DNA from 3 places in the Bradyrhizobium sp. USDA 3311 genome. Region 2 is predicted to be linked to each of the others. Evidence: predicted binding sites of a transcription regulator. Region 2 holds the regulator's gene; each other region holds the start of a gene.
The links. Region 2 encodes HrcA, which represses chaperone genes, less so after heat shock. Its sites were predicted from a motif close to GTTAGCACTCNCNNNNNGNGAGTGCTAAC; they were not measured.

Region 1: the regulator HrcA is predicted to act here: its motif matches at 1,617-1,645, upstream of groES (co-chaperone GroES).
Region 3: the regulator HrcA is predicted to act here: its motif matches at 1,343-1,371, upstream of groES (co-chaperone GroES).

What each region holds. Positions count from the first base shown of each region.
Region 1 is NZ_JBSSFI010000001.1:4,648,791-4,651,054, forward strand. It holds gene groL (chaperonin GroEL) at 1-1,138, opposite strand, end outside; gene groES (co-chaperone GroES) at 1,187-1,501, opposite strand; gene ACVWW6_RS21965 (hypothetical protein) at 1,775-1,978, shown strand; gene ACVWW6_RS21970 (DUF2905 domain-containing protein) at 2,058-2,264, opposite strand, start outside.
Region 2 is NZ_JBSSFI010000001.1:1,486,638-1,488,901, reverse strand. It holds gene rph (ribonuclease PH) at 1-289, opposite strand, end outside; gene hrcA (heat-inducible transcriptional repressor HrcA) at 464-1,552, shown strand; gene grpE (nucleotide exchange factor GrpE) at 1,650-2,264, shown strand, end outside.
Region 3 is NZ_JBSSFI010000001.1:648,784-651,047, reverse strand. It holds gene groL (chaperonin GroEL) at 1-864, opposite strand, end outside; gene groES (co-chaperone GroES) at 913-1,227, opposite strand; gene ACVWW6_RS03090 (hypothetical protein) at 1,493-1,696, shown strand; gene ACVWW6_RS03085 (hypothetical protein) at 1,800-2,087, opposite strand; gene ACVWW6_RS03080 (ETC complex I subunit) at 2,065-2,264, opposite strand, start outside.

The sequences.
Region 1 (2,264 bases), 3.2 Mb from region 2:
GGATCACCGCGACGCCGCCGGCGAGTTTCGCAAGCCGCTCCTGCAACTTCTCGCGATCGTAGTCGGAGGTAGTCTCCTCGATCTGCATCTTGATCTGGGTGACGCGGGCCTCGATGTCCTTCTTGGACCCCGCACCGTTGACGATGGTCGTGTTCTCCTTGTCGATGACGACCTTCTTGGCGCGGCCGAGCATCTTGAGCGTGACGTTCTCGAGCTTGATGCCGAGATCCTCCGAGATCGCCTGGCCACCCGTCAGGATCGCGATGTCCTCCAGCATGGCCTTGCGGCGATCGCCGAAGCCGGGCGCCTTCACGGCCGCGACCTTCAACCCGCCGCGCAGCCGGTTGACGACGAGGGTCGCGAGCGCTTCACCTTCGACATCCTCGGCAACGACGAGCAGCGGCTTGCCGGACTGCACGACGGCTTCGAGCAGCGGCAGCATGGACTGCAGGGTCGACAGCTTCTTCTCATGGATGAGGATGTAGGGGTCTTCGAACTCGACCCGCATCTTCTCGGCATTGGTGACGAAGTAGGGTGACGCATAGCCGCGATCGAACTGCATGCCTTCGACCACCTCGAGCTCGGTGTCGAGGCTCTTGGCCTCCTCGACGGTGATGACCCCGTCGTTACCGACCTTCTGCATGGCGTCGGCGAGAAAGCGGCCGATCTCAATATCGCCATTGGCCGAGATGGTCGCGATCTGGGCGATCTCCTCGTTGGTGGTGACTTTTTTGGCGTGCGCCTTCAAATCATTGACGATGGCTTCTACGGCCAGATCGATGCCGCGCTTGAGGTCCATCGGGTTCATGCCGGCGGCGACGGATTTCGCGCCTTCCTTGACGATGGCCTGGGCCAGTACGGTCGCGGTGGTCGTCCCGTCGCCTGCGAGGTCACTCGTCTTGGAGGCGACCTCCCGCACCATCTGCGCGCCCATGTTCTCGAACTTGTCCTCCAGTTCGATCTCCTTGGCGACGGTCACGCCATCCTTGGTGATGCGCGGCGCACCGAAGGATTTCTCGATCACGACATTCCGCCCCTTGGGGCCGAGCGTGACCTTGACCGCATTCGCCAGCGTATCCACTCCCCGCAACACCCGGTCACGGGCGTCTGTGGAGAATTTCACTTCCTTGGCAGCCATGTTCGTTGCTCCTCTCTCCTCAATGACTGTCGGCTTCGCAAGTTGTGCTCAGGCGGCCTTCTTGACCGAGCCGGTCTTGTCGACCACGCCCAGAAGATCGCTCTCCTTCATGATCAAGTAGTCCTGGCCGTCGATCTTCACTTCAGTACCCGACCATTTGCCGAATAAAACGCGGTCTCCCGGCTTGACATCGATCGGGATCAACTGGCCTTGCTCGTTTCTGCCACCGGAGCCCGCGGCGATGATCTCGCCTTCCTGCGGCTTCTCCTTTGCGGTGTCGGGAATGATGATGCCGCCGGCGGTCTTTTCCTCGGCATCAATGCGGCGCACAAGCACGCGGTCGTGCAGCGGGCGGAAATGCATACACATCCTCCATGTCAGTTCAGCGATGTCCAAAAACCGGGTCCGGGCAACCGGCCCCCGGGCGAAAACGACCTAGGATCCGAAAAACGGCCGTTCAAGAGGTCTTTTAAAAATTTTTGTCACTCCGGCCGTCTGACTGCCAACCGCGGTCTTGAACGGCGGATATGGCTCGACCAGTTAATTGGAAAGAGATCTTCCATTCATCGCCCTCGCTCCGGAGCTGACTGCGGATTGAGGCGTCAGCGAATGTAGAACCCGCCAAGAACGACGAACATGGACGACTATCGCGACGTGGTGACTGCTGGTCTGGCGGTGCTGTGCGCAGGTCTCATGTTGGTCGCCGGCCTCCTGTACATTCTGGGTTCGTCCGACGGGTCAAAACCGGCGGAGATTGAGCCGCCAAGCCCGCAAGTCGCTGCATCGAGTCCTTTGGAGATGGCGCCGGCGAAGCACCATTCGATCGCCAATTTCAGATGAAGGCAAACTGAGGCGCGGTGCCAGAAGCACCGGCGAGGTGCACGCATGGCCAGACCAAGCTCCGCTTGGGCTGCGCTCTTCAGCGGTTCAGGACCCAATAGACTAGGCTGAGCACTGCGCTCAAAAGCAAACATGTCATCAAAGGGAAATAGAACGTCATACTCTCCCGTTCGATCACGACGTCGCCGGGCAACCGACCCAGACCGATCCGGCTGAGATAAGGCCACAGCAGGCCGGCCATTAGACTTACAATGCCGAGAGTAATCAGAAAGCGCGCCATTGTTGC
Region 2 (2,264 bases):
AGCGGCCGATCAGGCGCTGGATCTCGACGGTGCGGCCGCTCTGCTTGCCGGCGGAGGCCTCGCGGCGGGTTCGTTCCGAGGTCGCGCGCGGCAGCATGCCGTATTCCGCGGTGACCCAGCCGCGGCCCTGGCCCTTCAGCCACGGCGGCAGGCGGTCCTCCAGCGTGGCGGTGACCAGCACATGGGTGTCGCCGAATTTCACCAGGCAGGAGCCTTCCGCATATTTGACCACGCCGCGCTCCAGCGTCACGGGGCGCAATTCGTCGGGCGCACGGCGGCTTGGCCGCATGGGAAATCCTCCAAAACTCACGGGAATAGGCTGTTCGCGGTGCTTGTAGGTGGGGTGAGGGTGAGCGGCAAGGCCTTTTCGGTCCCCAAGCAACTGTCGAGCAAGTGCAAAACCACGCTTGTCAGGGACCTCCCGGATGGCCAAATTATAAGCATCTGAGAGGAGTTGCTGTCTGTGGCCCATCACGATCCGATCCATCTGATCGCGCCGCGCGCAGGGCTCGCCCAGCTGAATGAGCGGTCCCGCGACATCTTTCGTCAAATTGTCGAAAGCTATCTCGCGACCGGCGAGCCGGTGGGCTCACGCAATATTTCCCGGCTGATCGCGATGCCACTGTCGCCGGCCTCGGTTCGCAACGTCATGGCCGATCTGGAACAGCTCGGCCTGATCTATGCCCCGCATACGTCCGCCGGCCGGCTGCCGACGGAACTCGGCCTGCGCTTCTTCGTCGACGCCTTGATGCAGGTGGGCGACCTCAATGACGCTGAGCGGCAGTCGATCCAGAGCCAGCTCACCTCCGTCGGTCAGGCGCAGTCGGTCGAGGCGGCGCTGGACCAGGCGCTGACGCGGCTGTCGGGCCTGACCCGCGCCGCCGCCGTGGTGCTGACGCCGAAATCCAACGCGCGGCTGAAACACATCGAATTCGTCCGGCTGGAACCGGAAAAGGCGCTGGTGATCCTGGTCGGCGAGGACGGCCAGGTCGAAAACCGCGTGCTGACGCTGCCACCCGGAGTTCCCTCCTCGGCGATCACCGAGGCCGGCAATTTCCTCAATTCGCGGATTCGCGGCCGGACCCTGGCCGAAGCGCGGCTCGAGCTCGAGACCGCGCTCGGGGAGGCCCGTGCCGAGCTCGATCAGCTGACGCAGAAGGTGATTTCGGCCGGGATCGCCAGCTGGTCCGGCGGCGAGAACGAGGACCGCCAGCTCATCGTCCGTGGCCACGCCAATCTGCTGGAAGATTTGCACGCGCTGGAGGATCTGGAGCGGGTCCGCCTCTTGTTCGACGACCTCGAGACCAAGCGCGGCGTCATCGACCTGCTCGGCCGGGCCGAGACCGCGGAAGGCGTGCGGATTTTCATCGGTTCGGAGAACAAGCTGTTCTCCTTGTCGGGCTCCTCGACCATCATCTCGCCCTATCGGGATGCCGCCGGCCACATCGTCGGCGTTTTGGGCGTGATCGGGCCGACACGGCTGAATTATGCCCGTGTGATCCCGACCGTGGACTACGCCGCCCGGATCGTCAGCCGCCTTCTGGGGGGCTGACCGGCGGCTGAGGCGATCACGGGCGCTTGATTTTCGGCGTCCGAAGCACGATATCCGGGCCAGAAAAATCCCTGAGACAAATTCGAAAAGAGAGCCGATGACCGATCGAGACCGGCAACCCGAAGACACGACCGCGCCGACCGGCGAGCCCGTGGTGTCGAAGCCCTACATCATGCCCGACGATCCCGAGCCGGGCTCGGTCGAGCTGTTGCAGAAGGAAGCCGCCGAGGCGCGCGACCGTATGCTGCGGACGCTGGCGGAGATGGAAAATCTGCGCAAGCGCACCACCAAGGAGGTCGCCGACGCCCGTCTCTACGGCATCACCGGCTTTGCCCGCGACGTGCTCGACATCGCCGACAACCTCCAGCGCGCGCTCGACGCGGTTCCCGCCGAGGCCCGCGCCGCGGCCGATCCCGGCCTGACCTCGCTGATCGAGGGCGTCGAGCTCACCGAGCGCTCGCTGCTCAACGCGCTGGAAAAGCACGGCGTGAAGAAGTTCGATCCGCAGGGTCAGAAGTTCGACCCGAACTTCCAGCAGGCGATGTTCGAAGTGCCTGATGCGTCGGTGCCCGCCGGTACGGTCGTGCAGGTCATGCAGGCCGGCTACACCATCGGCGAGCGCGTGCTGCGTCCGGCCCTCGTTGGGGTCGCCAAGGGCGGCGCGAAGGCTGCGTCCGCCGCCAACACCAACGAGCCGAACAGCGCGGCGAAC
Region 3 (2,264 bases), 840 kb from region 2:
CATGGCCTTGCGACGATCGCCGAAGCCGGGCGCCTTCACGGCCGCGACCTTCAACCCGCCGCGCAGCCGGTTGACGACGAGGGTCGCGAGCGCTTCACCTTCGACATCCTCGGCAACGACGAGCAGCGGCTTGCCGGACTGCACGACGGCTTCGAGCAGCGGCAGCATGGACTGCAGGGTCGACAGCTTCTTCTCATGGATCAGGATGTAGGGGTCTTCGAACTCGACCCGCATCTTCTCGGCATTGGTGACGAAGTAGGGTGACACATAGCCGCGATCGAACTGCATGCCTTCGACCACCTCGAGCTCGGTATCGAGGCTCTTGGCTTCCTCTACGGTGATGACCCCGTCGTTACCGACCTTCTGCATGGCGTCGGCAAGAAAGCGACCGATCTCGATATCGCCATTGGCCGAGATGGTCGCGATCTGGGCGATCTCCTCGTTGGTGGTGACTTTCTTGGCGTGCGCCTTCAAATCATTGACGATGGCTTCGACGGCCAGATCGATGCCGCGCTTGAGGTCCATCGGGTTCATGCCGGCGGCGACGGACTTCGCGCCTTCCTTGACGATGGCCTGGGCCAGCACGGTCGCGGTGGTGGTCCCGTCGCCCGCGAGGTCACTCGTCTTGGAGGCGACCTCCCGCACCATCTGCGCGCCCATGTTCTCGAACTTGTCCTCCAATTCGATCTCCTTGGCGACGGTCACGCCATCCTTGGTGATGCGCGGCGCACCGAAGGATTTCTCGATCACGACATTCCGCCCCTTGGGGCCGAGCGTGACCTTGACCGCATTCGCCAGCGTATCCACTCCCCGCAGCACCCGGTCACGGGCGTCTGTGGAGAATTTCACCTCCTTGGCAGCCATGTTCGTTGCTCCTCTCTCCTCAATGACTGTCGGCTTCGCAAGTTGTGCTCAGGCGGCCTTCTTGACCGAGCCGGTCTTGTCGACCACGCCCAGAAGATCGCTCTCCTTCATGATCAAGTAGTCCTGGCCGTCGATCTTCACTTCGGTACCCGACCATTTGCCGAACAAAACGCGGTCTCCCGGCTTGACATCGATCGGGATCAACTGGCCTTGCTCGTTTCTGCCACCGGAGCCCGCGGCGATGATCTCGCCTTCCTGCGGCTTCTCCTTTGCGGTGTCGGGAATGATGATGCCGCCGGCGGTCTTTTCCTCGGCATCAATGCGGCGCACAAGCACGCGGTCGTGCAGTGGGCGGAAATGCATGCACATCCTCCATGTCAGTTCAGCGATGTCCAAAAACCGGGTCCGGGCAACCGGCCCCCGGGCGAAAACGACCTAGGATCCGAAAAACGGCCGTTCAAGAGGTCTTTGAAAAATTTTTGTCACTCCGGCCGTCCGACTGCCAACCGCGGTCTTGAACGGCGAATTTGGCGCGACCAGTTGATCTTCCATTCACCGCCCTCCCTCCGTAGCTGACCGCGGATTGAGGTCGTCTGCGCAATGTTGGACTCCGCCAAGAACGACGACCATGGACGACTATCGCGACCTGGTGATTGCTGGTCTGGCGGTGCTGTGTGCGGGTCTCATGTTGGTCGCCGGCCTCCTGTTCATTCTGGGTTCGTCCGACGGGTCAAAACCGGCGGAGATCGAGCCGCCAAGCCCGCAGGTCGCTGCATCGAGTCCTTTGGAGATGGCGCCGGCGAAGCACGATTCGATCGCCAATTTCAGATGAAGGCAAACTGAGGCGCGGTGCCCGAAGCCCCGGCGAGATGAAAGCGCGCCATTGTTGCCGATCCTGCGGCTTGAAGATCAAAGGCCAATTTCAGATGCCTGGGTCATCGTCGCTTCTTTACCTGCTTTCGCTTGGCCTTCAACACGTCCGCTTGAGTGCGATAGGCCTTTGCCAAGTTCAAAAGGTTTGCATCAGCGGTCACTCTCGCCTTTCGCTCGGCTTTGTCGGCCTGCTTGCGCAAGAATTTGGTTGCCTTTGCCATGGCATCAACCTCTGACTTATTCTTCAACATCCATGATCGCGCTACCTCTGTTTCGGAAAGATAGGCGAGGCGCCTCGCCGTGAGCGGGCCGACCACCTGCGCGAAGTCAGCTTGCCTTTCTGTCGACATGCTCGAAGGATGCTGCCGTAATCTGCGGCTCCTCGAGATCGAGTAGCGCGTCGATCACTTCCTGGAGATGGGAAGGCGTCGCCAGCAAGTTACCTTTCGAGTGCTCCGTCTCAATCTTAGAGGCATGAAGAGCCCAGCGCCGCAGGATGTCGCGCTTTCGCGCCGGCGACAGATTGC